3 regions of the uncultured Porticoccus sp. genome follow, and region 3 is predicted to be linked to each of the others. Evidence: predicted binding sites of a transcription regulator. Region 3 holds the regulator's gene; each other region holds the start of a gene.
The links. The regulator sigma-54, encoded in region 3, starts transcription at its own class of promoters, with help from an activator protein. The targets are predictions, from matches to a motif close to TGGCACANNNNTTGCNNT.
Positions count from the first base shown of each region.

Region 1: AACZ64_RS04245 (PEP-CTERM sorting domain-containing protein) is a predicted target of sigma-54. The motif match lies at 3,501-3,518, and genes of this name have one in related genera.
Region 2: hmpA (NO-inducible flavohemoprotein) is a predicted target of sigma-54. The motif match lies at 2,402-2,419, and genes of this name have one in related genera.

Region 1 is NZ_CAXBHS010000003.1:78,114-83,125, reverse strand. Features, by position in the region: gene AACZ64_RS04260 (FGGY family carbohydrate kinase) at 1-222, opposite strand, end outside; gene AACZ64_RS04255 (DMT family transporter) at 408-1,340, shown strand; gene AACZ64_RS04250 (M90 family metallopeptidase) at 1,522-2,310, opposite strand; gene AACZ64_RS04245 (PEP-CTERM sorting domain-containing protein) at 2,758-3,420, opposite strand; gene AACZ64_RS04240 (hypothetical protein) at 3,697-4,296, opposite strand; gene AACZ64_RS04235 (hypothetical protein) at 4,476-4,760, opposite strand.
Region 2 is NZ_CAXBHS010000009.1:40,366-45,377, forward strand. Features, by position in the region: gene AACZ64_RS09295 (PhzF family phenazine biosynthesis protein) at 1-269, opposite strand, end outside; gene AACZ64_RS09300 (hypothetical protein) at 304-678, opposite strand; gene norR (nitric oxide reductase transcriptional regulator NorR) at 737-2,308, opposite strand; gene hmpA (NO-inducible flavohemoprotein) at 2,484-3,656, shown strand; gene AACZ64_RS09315 (histone deacetylase) at 3,717-4,817, opposite strand; gene AACZ64_RS09320 (GNAT family N-acetyltransferase) at 4,866-5,012, opposite strand, start outside.
Region 3 is NZ_CAXBHS010000007.1:142,834-147,845, forward strand. Features, by position in the region: gene mgtE (magnesium transporter) at 1-91, opposite strand, end outside; gene AACZ64_RS08285 (HPr family phosphocarrier protein) at 243-524, opposite strand; gene rapZ (RNase adapter RapZ) at 550-1,410, opposite strand; gene ptsN (PTS IIA-like nitrogen regulatory protein PtsN) at 1,423-1,881, opposite strand; gene raiA (ribosome-associated translation inhibitor RaiA) at 1,887-2,174, opposite strand; gene AACZ64_RS08305 (RNA polymerase factor sigma-54) at 2,195-3,646, opposite strand; gene lptB (LPS export ABC transporter ATP-binding protein) at 3,771-4,496, opposite strand; gene lptA (lipopolysaccharide transport periplasmic protein LptA) at 4,497-5,000, opposite strand; gene lptC (LPS export ABC transporter periplasmic protein LptC) at 4,990-5,012, opposite strand, start outside.

The DNA.
Region 1 (5,012 bases), on a different contig from region 3:
CAGCCGTTGCAGATCCGGCCCCAGCCTGTCGGCAACGTCTTCCAGTAACTCCCGAATGGAATTCACCACATCCGCTGGTACCTGCTCCACCCGGTTTCCCGCAATAAACCGTGTCGCCACAGCGCGCCGAAGCAACAATGCAGTGGTGCCCTGGGCATCAAACACCAACGCCCGACTGCTTTGGCCACCCTGGTCAATTACTAAATAAAGCGAATCATTCATAGGTGTATTACAGGTCAGTAGGGCAAGTTACTCAACAATTTATTCAAGCGTCTCTGGTTCAAGCGTCTCTGGCTACCCCCACTTTTTTGAAATCCCCTTTATTCCTTTATTCGCTAGTAAAGAATTAAGGCTGTCAGCTCGATTCCGACCCCTGGGTTAAGCTGCTAGGCTGAACGATTTGAACCTTGAGTGAACGTCAAACCATGCCAAACGCCTCCCAACATCTGGCCCGACCGCTGGCCATTGCCATTTTGGTTACCGGTTCCTTTCTGTTTGCCGCCAATCATGTCGCGGCCCGGGTGGCCTTTGATGACGGTACCGGCGTGTTGCTGGCTATTCTGACGCGTGGCAGCATTGCCTTTCTGATGATGCTGACGCTGGTGCTTGCGCAAAAACACAGGCTCAGCATTCCCTCGGGTAAACGGCGCTGGCAGTGCTTACTGGGTATCATGATCGCCGGGCAAAGCCTGTGTCTCTATTCGGCGGTAGCACGCATTCCGGTGGCCGTGGCCCTCTTGCTAGTGAACACCTGGCCCATTCTGTATACCTTGTTGACGTGGCTATTGGGCGGTCGACGACCGACTCTAAGACTGACCCTGATCATGACGATTATTCTGATCGGTCTGGTCATGGTGCTGGATTTGGGCACATGGCTGGCAGATCCCGCCGCAATGGGGCCGGATTGGTTGCCTGGCGTGATACTGGCTGAATCGGCTGCGTTGTTCTTTGCTGTTGCCATCTGGGTGACCGAGAACCGGCTATCCCAGCTGCCCGGTGCGATACGCAGTGTATTCACCATGATGACGGTGCTGGTGTTAATGGCACTCGGTGGCGTACTGGGCATCGTACCTGGTGGGTTGAACTTGCCCCAAAGTCAGGCCGGCTGGGTCGGGCTGGCCAGTCTGGCGGCCCTGTATGGTACTGCATCCACTATATTGTTTGTGCTGGTGCCGCGCCTGAACATGGCTCGCAACGCCCCGGTAATGAATCTGGAACCGGTCGCCTCCCTACTGCTGGGTTTTCTGATTCTGGGTCAGACACTGGCGCCGGTTCAGTTACTGGGTGGCGCTGTGGTGCTGAGTGGCATCGTCTGGTTGAGCCTGATGCGACAGGGGTAACGTCTCAATCACACCAGCCCGTAACGCAAGCTGTTCAGCATAAAGACGAAACTGTTATCTGGTTTAGCGTGCGGAGCTTTGCTTTCAAACTGCTGTAATAGAGCCTACAACAGCGGAAAAGATGGGGCACAGGCGAGCAATTTTTGCCGGAAGACGAACGGATCGAAAGGGGTTAAATGGGTTACATACCAGAGATCGCCAGCAGCACCGGTTGCTGGCGATAAAACTGGCACAACAACCGATAGACTTCGGGCATCGCTGCCTTCATGGTTTCCGGCGTCTCGAAAAATGCTTCACTGCACACCGCAAAGAATTCAGCCGGACTGGTCAGCGCATAATCATCAAGGGGCAGTGATCGGTGATGCTGCCGATCATTTTGCAATCGATCCCACGCGGCCGTAAAAATATCGTGCCACTCGCCGGGGCGCATATCGGGATGCATTGGCGGCGCACCATTCGCACCATCACGCAACATATCGAGTTTGTGCGCCAACTCGTGGATCACCACGTTAGCGGCCTTACCGTGACGCGTATCTGCGCCGCTGTCGCAGATCGACTGCCACGATAAAATCACCGGACCACGATACCAGGCTTCGCCGCTCAAGCCGGGACCTCTGGCATGAACCACGCCATCATCAGTGCGATGGGAGCGGTTCGGCACGAAATCTTCTTCGTAGAGAATCACCGTCTGCCAGCGGTCATACCAATCCAGGCCGAGATGTAGAACGGGCACACAAGCCATTGTCGCGAGTTTCAGACACATGGCATCAGTGAACTGGAACTCACCGCCAGAAACGAACGTTTTACGCGCGAGAAACCGAAAGGTCATATCGCGCAGGGCATCGCGCTCGGACCCCTGATAACGATGCATCACCGGCCAGTCGACAATAGCGGCCTCCCATTGCGCGGCGGTAAAACCCATTTTCTTAACGCGTCGACCTTCCAGCCAGTTGCGCAATCGCTTAAACATGTTTAACGCACCATAATTCACTACAGCATAACGTCTTGAACGGTTCAGGAACGACAGGATTGGAACGTCTGAGAAACACGATTTTTCATGCAGACGCTCACTGCGAACAGCTTACGGAAAATTCTGCTTTCTGGCACCGCCAGTTTTCGAAAGAACTAGACAGGCGTCTATGGAACGGCCAATGACCAATCCACAAAAAAATATCGTCAGGCAATCAATGAAGTCGTTAAAGAAAAGGACTCAAACCACATGAAACGAACTGATTTACCACAATGAAACAGGTGGTAAGCCATGCAAGCCGAGCCTATAAAAAATATCACACATAAAAATGTGGGCCAGGCTTCCATAAATTAGAGAAGCCTGGCCCACAACTATTTTTAATCAGACGAGCCTGTCACTCACGTTACTGATTCATTAGATCCGAACAGCAAATGGGACTGCTGGCAATCAGGCCAGAGCACGTCTACGACGCTGCAGACCGAGGCCAGCCAGGCCCAGACCAACCAGCAACAGAGTACCGGGGACTGGAATCTGACCGGTAGCCCGGGATGTTGTATAGGCCAGATCGTCCGATGCAATCTCTGACCCGGAAATGGTGATTGACCCAATAGCAACCGTAGACAGCACGCTCACAAACTCCATAGTGCCATCACCCGGGCCAAAACCGTTAGCTCTGGAAACGATATCCAGCGATTCCGCGGCAAGACCAAAAAACTCGATAAACTCCGAACCGGCACCGGCAGCACTGAACCAGCCGCTGAATCCGAAAATCCCACCCAGTCCAGAAAAATCCAGGGAATAGCTACCGAAGCCATACCCAACACCAAAGCGTGAGCCTGAATTCGGGACAATCGCACTTGATGACCTGAAGTCAATCCAGTCACCCGCGTCAACCGACCGATGATTTACTGAACCATCGACAACACTCACGTCTCCGCCAAACAACGTGGTTAAAACTGTTCGACTGCCAGGCGTGCCTTCGTAGTCTTCAACCGCATCGGGAGTGAACAGCCCGCTGGTAATGGGACTCGCATGAACACTGAAGGCGCTAACCGACATGGCCATTCCCAAGCCCAATCCGAACAGAATTTTTTTGTATTGACCACGCATTATTTAGTACCCCTTCTTTTCGATATATTCATTGTTTGACGATAAATCAATCGTCACTTTTTACATTCAAGTTTAAGGCCTAAGCAAAATCCAGGCCAAAATATAAATATAACTAAAAATCAAACAGTTAACTAAACTTCTTTGATACTTGAATCCCAGCAATGTAAAGGAACCTGACGACCTCAGCGCCATGATCCTTTTACCATCTTTACAATGAAGCCAAAGGCTGGAACTCAAACATGAATAAAAACTCCCCATTTAAAACAGCGTTGAAAGTTATCGGCAATACTTATCTTTACCCTGCCACAAACTCATGCCAATCCTGAATACATTAACAACATCAGCACTCTGTCCAGCATTAGCCCATCTTTTGACCTGGGGATTCACTGCCATGAGCTCCATGCCGCCTTTGGGTGTTTGGCACCATTGTGCATGGTAAATTTCAGACCTTTTTGGGTGCGTTTCGGTACGGGTCGGGGCACCAAAAATATTAATCATAAGCGGTAAAAAATCAGATTTCATAAAACTGAAATCTCGCGTATCGCCGCTTTTCAATGAAGCACTGATATTACAAATAAAAGGGGGGTCTATTCCGGCCGACTGTTGATGAGCAAGCCACATTTTGAATCCTTGACTGGGAATATCTACTTTGAACTCCCAATCGTCGATGGTTTTGGTGGGTGTGCTACCCCGTGAAGGTTTATTTAAGCCATCAGCAACCAAACTGGGCATGACATGCTTGATGTCATCTGTCTGGCACAACTTGATATACTTTTCGGTCAGATCCAGCACTTCCTTGATGCCGTCAGCTGCGACCGAATGAATAGAAAAACTTAAGGTAAATGACAAGATAAAGCCTGTAAAAACTGATTTCATGATGCCTTCTCCGTTTGACATATCAGGTTCAAATCTTCCATTCCCCACCCGATAGTTGCGTTCCAACACATCCGGACTTTGTACGTTGGAGGGTGAAAAAACCACGGCTGGGAGACAGGATTAAGGCATCCCCACCACCTCGTTAAACCGAATCCCATTAACTTCAGGACTGCGTTTTATTAAAAGTTGACGTCACTGATATTAATCCAGACCTGACCGATAATCACAAGGGCGACGATAATAAACCAGCTACCGTAAACAAGGTTATGACGGCCAATCCTGCCTTGCCGGTGCAGCCTGAATCCGTACAGAATCATCGCCGAAAATATCACCTGAATTCCAAGAATTCCGAGCGCCGAAGCTAGCGAGCCAATATCCGGTTTAAACCCCAGGGCAACAGCCAGAAACCCAACGACACCAAATGTGAACAGCAACCAACTAAAAATTCGCAGAAAATTGAGCATATGCCCCCTAAATATCACAGTTGCGTTACAGGCAGGAAATAACCTGTAGATAACCAACCTTATGAGCGTTTGCCACTTGGCAGTCAGACTGCTTGATCAGCGCAAGTAGCCAAAGCAAGCAGCCAAAAAAGTCATAATGGTTCAAACATACCTGAATTATGTTAAGTGATGAAAACAGATAACAATAAATGGTTAATAAATAATTGTGATGCCCCTTTAGATTTGAATTCTCACCGCCCCCTTTAATTAATT
Region 2 (5,012 bases), on a different contig from region 3:
TGCCGGTAGTCACTGTGCACAAAAATCACATGGGCTGCCGCCAATGTGGCATGACCACACAACTCGACTTCAGCCAGCGGAGTAAACCAGCGCAGCGAAAAGCCATTGTGGGAAGGGACAAAAAAAGCCGTTTCGGAGAGGTTGTTCTCCTCTGCAATGGCCTGCAGCAGGCTGTCGTCCAGCCATGAAGCCAGTGGCACCACCGCAGCGGGGTTGCCGCCAAAAATTCGGTCGGTAAACGCATCGACCTGATATTGCTGAAGTTTCACGTCAGTTCACCAAAAGATCGCAGGTGCTCAACTGCTAATCTTCACAGACTGCAGGGCAATGCTTGCCACCTTTATTCGCCGGATTGCAGGGGCCACCCTTTCCCGCATAGCAGGCGCCACCCAAACCTTTATAGGCCGGACCACCGAGACCATCGTACCTGGCACCGCCGTAACCTTTGTAGGCCGGACCGCCCGGCCCCTCGTAGCGAGCGCCGCCTTTACCGGTATAACAGGGCCCACCAATACCGGCGTTGGCCGGCCCGCCGGGACCGGCATAAGCTGGGCCGCCTTTGCCTGCATAGCAGGGTCCGCCCGGTTTTTTGGAACCTTCGCAATCGCAAATATCGTTGGCCAGCGCACTGTAAGGTGTGAATGCTACAACGAGGAACAGAATGGCCCATTTCATCATGATGCTTCTCTGGTTAAGTCATTGGCGATGTTGTCTTTGGCTGAGCCAGAGCTTATCACTAAAGCCGCTGGCCGTTTACTCCCAGTCGTTTAATCAGGCGGCTGAAATTGCCGCGGTCCAGTCCCAACTCCCGCGCAGCCCGCGACTGATTACCATCACAGCGGTGCAATGTATCACTGACCAGACGCCGCTGGAAATTCGCAGTGGCCTCCCGCAGGTTCGGCGAGCTGACAGTATCAGAGGGTGTCAGTGCTAGATCGTCAGCGGGACTTGAGCAGGTTTCGGGCGCCGACAGATCCAGCACCTCCAGGCCGATGCTGAGCAATTTACGCGAGCCAACCTCCTGTGGAAAACGCGCCCGCGCCCGCAGCACAGCCCGGCTGATCAGATGCTCCAGCTCCCGGACATTGCCCGGCCAGTCATAATGCAGCAGGGCTTCCCGCGCACTGCTATCCAGCCTTATACCCCGCAGGCCTAGACGACGCCGATTCAGCTCAAGAAAGTGCCCGGCCAATACCAGCACATCGCGATGACGTTCGCGCAATGCCGGGACCTGGATGGGGTAAACACCCAAACGGTGATACAGATCCGCGCGAAAATGGCCGGTCGCCACCTCACGACTCAGATCCCGATTGGTGGCAGCGATAATTCTCACATCCACCCGGTGGACGGCATCGCTACCCGGACGCTGTATTTCGCCACTTTGCAGAGCGCGCAAAAGCTTTGGCTGGACAGCCAGCGGCAACTCGCCCACCTCATCGAGAAACAATGTGCCGCCATGGGCCAGCTCAAACTTACCGGCACGGGCCTGCGACGCACCGGAGAATGCCCCCTGGGTATGGCCAAACAGCTCGCTTTCCACCAGATTTTCCGGCAATGCAGCGCAATTCACATACACCAGCGGAAAGTCCGCACGTGCCGAACTGAGGTGAAGATGACGGGCCACCAACTCTTTGCCCACACCGGTTTCTCCAGTGATCAGCACCGCCAGATCAGATCGCGCGACCACATTGATATCCTGGTAAAGCAGTTTCATCGCCTTGCTGTCACCAATCAGCTGTGACTGCCCCTGATCCGCCACTACGGCCTGCGCCACAAGATGTTCCCGCTCGGCGCGAGCCTGTAGTCCACCAATCAGATTAATGATTCTGATGGTTGCCTCAGTGAGACGAATGAACGTGCGCAGCGCCAGCGTATCAATATCGTCGAATACGCCGGGCTGCAAAGCATCCATTGTCAGAACCCCCCAGGGAATGTCATCGATGTAGAGAGACACGCCGAGACAGTCATGCACATGCAGGCTGTCACTGGTGCCATCAATCAGCCCGTCATAGGGATCGGATAATTCCGAATCCGCCAGGAATCGCACCGGCTCGCGACTCAATAAAATTTTCGCCAGCCGCGGCTGCTCATCCACCACGAAGGTACGTCCCATCGCGTCCTCGCTGAGCCCGTTGACCGCCATGGGTTGCAACGTGGAGCCCTGCAACTTCAACAGGGCGGCAGCATCGCAGGGAAAGACCTGATTCAGCGCCGTCAGCAAGCGGGCATAGCGCTGTTCAGGCGACATTTCCCGGCACAGGTCCGCAAGAATCTCCAGCATGACCTCAGGCACATTACTTGCTGTCATAAATACACCATTATTGTTTATTTAACATCATTACGAATGGTATCACTTTAACAGCATAAAAATTATTTTTATAACATTCATAGTGTTATATGTTGGCACAATAAATGCCTTATCTCTTGTACCTGAGCAGCTTTTTATATCCGAACAGCACTCACAGCAGAGAATGGAGTACGTTATGCTTTCACAACAGTCCAGAGACATTATTGATGCCACCCTGCCCATCGTGGGCGAGCACGTGAATCAAATCACCGAGGTCTTTTATCCGCTGATGTTCGACCGCTACCCGGCCGTCAGGGACTATTTCAACCAGGCCCACCAGGCAACAGGTACGCAGCCACGGGCGCTGGCCAATGCCGTGGTCGCCTATGCCAGCAACCTGGATCGTCTGGAAGTGCTCGGCGATGCCGTAGGACTCATTGTGCAAAAGCACGTCTCGCTGAATATCCTGCCGGAGCACTACCCCATCGTCGGCGAATGCCTGCTGGCAGCCATTAAGGAAACACTGGGCGATGCAGCCACAGAAGAGGTCCTCTCAGCCTGGGGTGAAGCCTATGGTCAACTGGCAGAGCTACTGATCAACGCCGAAGAGCAGGTTTATCAGGCCAACCAGGAGAAACCCGGTGGCTGGCGCGGTGAACGCGGCTTCGTGCTGGTGAAAAAAATTCGTGAAAGCGATGTCATCACATCATTCTACTTTGAACCGGCCGACGGCAAACCCATTGCCGGCTTCAAGCCCGGTCAGTACATCACCCTGATACTCGACATTGACGGGCAGGCTGTCCGCCGTAATTATTCGCTGTCGGACAGCCCCGGCAAGCCGTATTACCGGATCAGTGTAAAGCGCGAACCCGGCGGGCTGGTCTCGAACTATCTGCACGATCAGTTCAGCGTCAACGATCACATCAAACTGACCGCACCCTGTGGCGACTTTGTTCTCAACGACGCCCAGCGGCCGCTGGTATTACTGAGTGGTGGCGTCGGTATCACACCCACCGTCAGCATGCTGCAGCCCGCATTGGACAGTGGCCGCCAGGTACATTTCCTGCATGGGGCCCTGAACAGCGATTGCCACGCATTCAAGGATCTGGTTGAGGAAATGGCCCACAACTACGAAAACCTGCACCGCTACTACTGTTACAGCGACCCCCTGCCCCAGGACAAAGACCAGCACAGCGGATTTTTTGATCGCGAACGCCTGGCGGGACTGTTGCCTGCCCATGGGGAAATAGACGTGTATTTCCTCGGGCCAAAACCCTTTATGCAGGCCTGTTATCGTGCGCTCAATGAATTGAAAATTCCTCTCGACCGCATTCGCTATGAATTCTTCGGGCCACTGGAAGAGCTGTAAAAACTGCGGCCAGGTACGACTTTTTTACCTCGAAAGTTGTACCTGGCCGCGGCTTTCATTTCAGTCATCGTCGATAAATGCCGTGCGATGGAATTCCGCCGCTTCCGTCACTTCCTTCACCCCACACTCCAGCAATTCTGGCACATCACCTCCCGCCAACACCTCCAGCACAGCGTGCACCCCACGGGAAAGCGATGTCAGGTTGTAGCCGCCTTCCAGAACAAGCGCCAGCCTGCCATCGCAGTATTGGTCGGCAATATCCTGAACGATGCGCGTGAGGACCTTGAAACCGTTATAGGTCATATTCATGGCCATATCATTGTGATGCGGGTCAAAGCCAGCCGAGACCAGAACCAGATCGGGTTTAAAGCGCTCGACGGCCGGGAGCAGTATTTCACGAAAAGCTTTCTCAATAGCAATGTCACCGGCAGCTTCAGGGAGCGGTACGTTAATCGTGTAACCTTCGCCGAGTCCGGCACCGACTTCGTCAAGATGGCCCGAACCGGGATAAAAAGGTGCGGCACAGTGGGTATCGAAAAACAGCACATCGGGGTCCGCCCAGAATATTTCCTGGGTACCATTGCCATGGTGTGCATCCCAGTCAACGATTAGGATTCGCTCACAATTCAACTTCGCCTGGGCATGGGCTGCCGCCACTGCAACATTATTCAGCAAACAGAAACCTCTGGCCCGGACCGGCTCAGCGTGATGACCCGGGGGGCGAACCAACGCAAAGGCACTTTTTGACTTTTTATTGACCACGCTTTCCACCGCTGCGATGGCATTACCGGCTGCGGCGATGGCTGCCTTGATACTGTCGGGTGACACAGCAGTGGTATCACTATCCAGCCAGGCGCTTTTTCCTGCCAGGGAGAAAATATGATCGAGATATGACGTGGTATGAACGCGGCTCAGCTGCTTGTATGTGGCACTGGCACCCGACGTCAAATGGATGCCTTGAATCGGGTTCTCGTCAAGGTACGTCTTGATCGCACTCAGCCGTCCGGGATGTTCCGGATAGCTCCATTTAAAGTCCAGTTCTTGCAGGATGGTTCTGACATGTTTTTCCACCCGACTGGGGATAAAAGGCAAATCCACCTGTGGGTCATGGCCCAGCATCACCTCGTCAAAAAAGACATCTACCTTGCGATCGCCTATCACCCAATTCCCCTTTGACTGTTCGAAACTGTCTGCTTACAGATTACGAGCTCATCGCCGTTTTGCCAGAGCGCTCTGCACGACCGTTGTGAAGGCCGCAGCACGGACTCCCGTAGGCTTGAACCCCAGCTTACTCCAGGTCGCCGCTGCCTCCTTGTTGGAAGCGGCGTATTCGAGGATCAACTCATCGATACCCTG
Region 3 (5,012 bases):
GTGGTGCAGACTCTATCTGGTCGGCGATATCGCCGGGAGAAAGGTTATTGAGCATGTGTCGAAGCAGGCGCACATCGCTCGAATTCATCATTTCGTTGATGCTGGCGAGCCTGGACAAATGGCTGAATTTTTCGTTAGGCCCCTGCATCTGAGAAGTTTTCCCTGACCGTCAGTTTGAAGGCGGATAGTGTATAGGTGGGCGTGACAAAATTATACAGTGGTCTGGTTGGTAGACGGCGCGGTTAGTGCTCTTCCTCGAATCGGTTGCCGATTAACTGTTCGATATCGCGATGGGCACGCTCTGCATCACTGCCTTCGAAAATGAAATGGAGAGAGGTGCCTTGGGTCGCGGCAAGCAACATCAGTGACATCACACTTTTGGCGTCCACCAGTTTGTCGGGACTGCGCCCGGTTTTGATGGCGCAGCCATATTTTCCGGCAGTCGAAGCCAGTTTTGCGGCTGCTCGAGCATGCAGCCCGAGACGGTTGACAATGGTGATTTCTGTACAGATGATTTTTGACATAACAGCCCTCCCGTGATGGCGCCCGTCAGGACAGTTCTCTGTGCCGGACCTGTACATTCGGCATGGTGTTGCTGAAATGTCTGGCTAGAACGCTGGATATGTAGACTGAGCGGTGCTGCCCCCCGGTGCAGCCCACTGCAATGGTTAGATAACTGCGATTATTGGCAAGAAATGACGGTGTCCAGCGGGACAGGAACTGCTTGATGTCATTCGTCATGTCGATGACTTCCGGTTGCGATTCGAGAAATTCGATCACTGGTTGGTCGTTGCCGGTAAAGGGCCTTAACTCCTGTTTCCAGTGGGGGTTTGGCAAGCAGCGAACGTCAAAGACAAAATCCGCGTTGACTGGTACTCCGCGTTTAAAGGCAAAGGACTCAAACATGATAGCCATGTCGTCCCTGGTGTGGGGAGCAATTTGCTGCTTGATGACATCGCGTAGCTGGTGCAGGGTCATGGTGCTGGTATCAATTCTGCGATCTGCAATTGAGGCGATTGGGTCCAGCAGGGTGGTCTCAAGTTCTATGGCTTCGTTAATATCTACCCGGTCGTTGGTTAGTGGGTGCTTGCGGCGTGTTTCACTGAAACGCTGGATGATGACGGAATTTCTGGCATCGAGGAAAAGCACTTCATAGTTGATGCCCGAATGCTTCAGCTCCGCAAGAATTTTTGGAAGCTGGTCAAGGTCTTCGCCCAGGTTGCGGACATCAATTCCCACCGCAATTTTTTCCAGCCAATGCTGGTTCTTGGCGTTGATGGCTTTCTGAAAAAGGCCGGGAAGCAAACTGGCGGGAAGATTGTCAATGCAGGTAAAACCGACATCTTCGAGGACGTTCAGTGCGGTACTCTTGCCGGATCCAGAACGCCCACTTACCACCACCAGTCGCATTAGCCTTTCGCCTCAGTCGCCATCATTGCCGGTTGCTATCCGAAAGAGGTCTTGATCACTGCCGGCCTGTCGCAATGCATTGCGAACCGTTTCGTCCTGAAGTAATTCGGCGATGGAAGAGAGGACCTGCAGGTGTTCGTCGTTTTGCTCCTCGGGAACGATCAGTGCAAAGATCAGGTCTACCGGCTCTCCATCGATAGCATCGAAATCGACGGCATCAGCCAGTTTGACAAGTGCTCCGGTAATCTTTTCACAGCCTGCCAGTCGACAGTGGGGGATGGCAACACCTTCTCCTATCCCGGTGCTGCCCAGTCGCTCTCTTGCCAGCAGACTCTGGTAGAGATCGTCTGCGTTGACCCCCTCCATGCGTTCTTTCAGGAAGACGGAAAGGTTTTCCAGTACCCTTTTTTTGCTACCGCCCTCGGCGCTGGCAACGGTGTTTTCAGGGGTGAGTACATCAATCAGTTTCATGAGTGTTATCTACCGCGGTTCTTTTCCTTGTGCTTGATTAGCTGTCGATCCAGTTTGTCGGTCAGCATGTCGATAGCCGCATAAAGATCCTCATGCTCGGAATCGGCAAAGAATTCACCGCCGCTAACATGGACTGTTGCTTCAGCTTTCTGGATCAATTTTTCAACTGAGAGAATCACGTTCGTGCTGGTGATACCGTCGTGATGACGCTCCAGTTTGGATAATTTGGTAGTGACATAGTCTTTGATCGGATCAGTGATATCGAGATGATGTCCGCTGATGTTCAATTGCATGCGGTTCTCCTTAATAGGTGTTAGGTGTTGGGGTTGTAGCGTTTTCTTTCGCTGGAAGAGGGGATGCCCATCCCCTCGCGATATTTGGCAACAGTGCGTCGGGCAACCTGAATACCCATCTCCTGAAGCAGTGCTGTCAGTTTGTTATCGCTGAGGGGCTTGCCCGGATTTTCAGCGCTTACCATTTTTTTCAGCATAGCGCGAATGGCTGTTGATGAACACTCCCCGCCAGCGTCGGTCGAGACGTGGCTGGAGAAGAAATACTTTAGTTCAAAAACACCCTGCGGTGTGTCGATGTACTTTTGGGTGGTCACCCTCGAAATAGTGGATTCGTGCAGGTCCAGTCGTTCGGCAATGTCTGCCAGCACCATGGGCTTCATCGCCACGGGTCCCTGTTCCAGAAAGCCCTGTTGTAATTCAATGATGCAACTGGTGACGCGCATCAGGGTGTCATTGCGGCTTTCCATGCTGCGCAGAAACCATTTGGCTTCCTGGAGGTGATTCTTGAGGAAGGTGTTGTCTTGGCTGGAGTCGGCTCTGCGAATCAGCTGCGCGTACTGTTGATTGATACTCAGGCGAGGAGTGATGTCCTCATTGAGGGAAACTTTCCAGTGATTATCGACTTTGGTGACTCGAACATCGGGTACCACGTACTCGATATCATCGTTTCGAATGGCGTCACCGGGGTTGGGAGCCAATGTCTGGATAAGTAGGATGGCACCCTCGAGTATCTCGTGGGACAGACCGGTGATTTTTTCCATTTGTCGAAAATTGCGCTGTCCAACCAGTTCCAGGTGGTCAGTGACGAGCTGGATGGCCTCGTTAATCAGCGGCGTATCAGGAGAGAACTGGTTCAGCTGAATCAGAAGGCATTCGGCGAGGCCGGTGGCTGCAACACCAGGTGGGTCAAACTGCTGAATGCGGTGCACTACAGCGAGTACTTCATCCAGCTCAATTTCGTCGTCCAGCGCAGCCCAGATTTCTTCAACCGGTGCCGTCAGCATGCCCCGGCTATCAATTGAATCGATAATGATTTCACCGATCAGGTAATCCTTGGGAGACATCGGCGTCAGATTAAGTTGCCAGATCAGGTGGTCCTGAAGCGACTCTGTGACGTTGTGAACGCTGTCAAAATCGCGTGTATCCGCGCCGGTGTTTCTGATGGTGGTGCTGGGTTGGTAGATGTCGTCCCAGTTGGCATCGACTGGCAGGTCAGTGGGTATTTTGCTGTCCCATTCACTGCTGTTAAGATCACGCGTTGCACTGTCGATATCTTCAACTTTCCCAGTGGCGGTTTCTGCGGCCAGATTCTCGGATTCTTCAGCAAGCTCAAGCAGCGGGTTATCGTAGAGGTTCTGCTGGATTTCCTGGTGCAAGTCGAGAGAGGATAATTGCAACAGACGGATGGCCTGCTGTAGCTGAGGGGTCATCGTCAGCTGCTGGCCGATTTTCAGTTGCAAGCTGGCTTTCATGTTATGACTGCGTATAGAGAGTTGTTACGAAGATGTTCACACGGAAAGTGTAGTCTGCCTCCGGGGGGGGAGACAAGCAAAATGTGTGCCGCTTTGCACAATCGCTGTGCGGTGATACGTCCCATCAAAGCATAAAGTCTTCGCCGAGATAGATATCCCGTACCTGCTGGTTGGCGACAATATCGGTGGCCTGCCCCTCGGCAATAACCTGTCCTTCGCCAACGATATAAGCATGCTCGCAGATATCGAGTGTCTCGCGTACGTTGTGGTCTGTGATCAGGACACCAATACCTATATCGCGTAAGTGACGGATGATCTGCTTGATATCGTTGACTGAAATCGGGTCGACCCCGGCAAAGGGTTCATCCAGAAGAATGAAGGCTGGCTCAATGGCCAGTGCTCGAGCAATTTCCACCCTGCGACGTTCCCCTCCCGAGAGGCTCATGCCAAGGGTGTTGCGGATATGGCTGATATGAAACTCCTGGAGTAGCTGTTCCAGTTTTTTTGCACGCTGTTGTTTGTCGAGATCTTTTCTGGTTTCCAGGATCGCCAGAATATTATTCTCCACGGTCATCTTGCGAAAAATGGAAGCCTCTTGCGGGAGATAGCCAAGTCCCTTGCGCGCCCTGCCGTGCATGGACAGAGAAGTGATGTCTTCATCATCGATATAAACAGAGCCGCCATCCTGATGAACCAGCCCGACAATCATGTAAAAACAGGTGGTTTTGCCAGCGCCGTTAGGCCCGAGCAATCCGACAATCGCACCGCTTTCGACGGTGAGGGATACATCGCGAATCACCGGCCTTCTTTTATAGCTTTTGACCAGGTTTGACGCTTTAAGGATAGCCATTTAGTTTGCATCCTTTTGCTTGTTGGGTGGAATGACCATCTGGATTCGCTGGCGGGGATTGTCGCCACTGCTCGCCTTGACCACCTCTGCCTTCAGGTCATAGTTGATTTTTTCACCGGTGATAACGGTGCCATTTTGCTCAACGCTGGCATTTTTCAGTAGGTCGATACGGTCACTGGCCAGATGGTATTCAATAGTGTCGCCCTTGGCGTACATCATGTTGTCGTTGGGGTTCGGTTGTTGTTGGTAGCGGGCAGGTTCTCCCACACAGACAATTCGGACGACCTGGTTATTTGCCGTGTAGACGGTGACTTTGTCCGCGTGAATTTTGATGGTTCCCTGGGTAATAACGACAGCGCCTTCGTAGATCGTTGTACCGGTTTTTTCATATCGTTCGGCTCTGTCCGACTCAATATTGATAGGCTGTTGTGCGTCGCTGGGTAGCGCCAGACTGGAGGAATGACATGCTGCCAGTAGCAGCAGAATGAATAAATTATGGCGCACGGTGAATCCCCT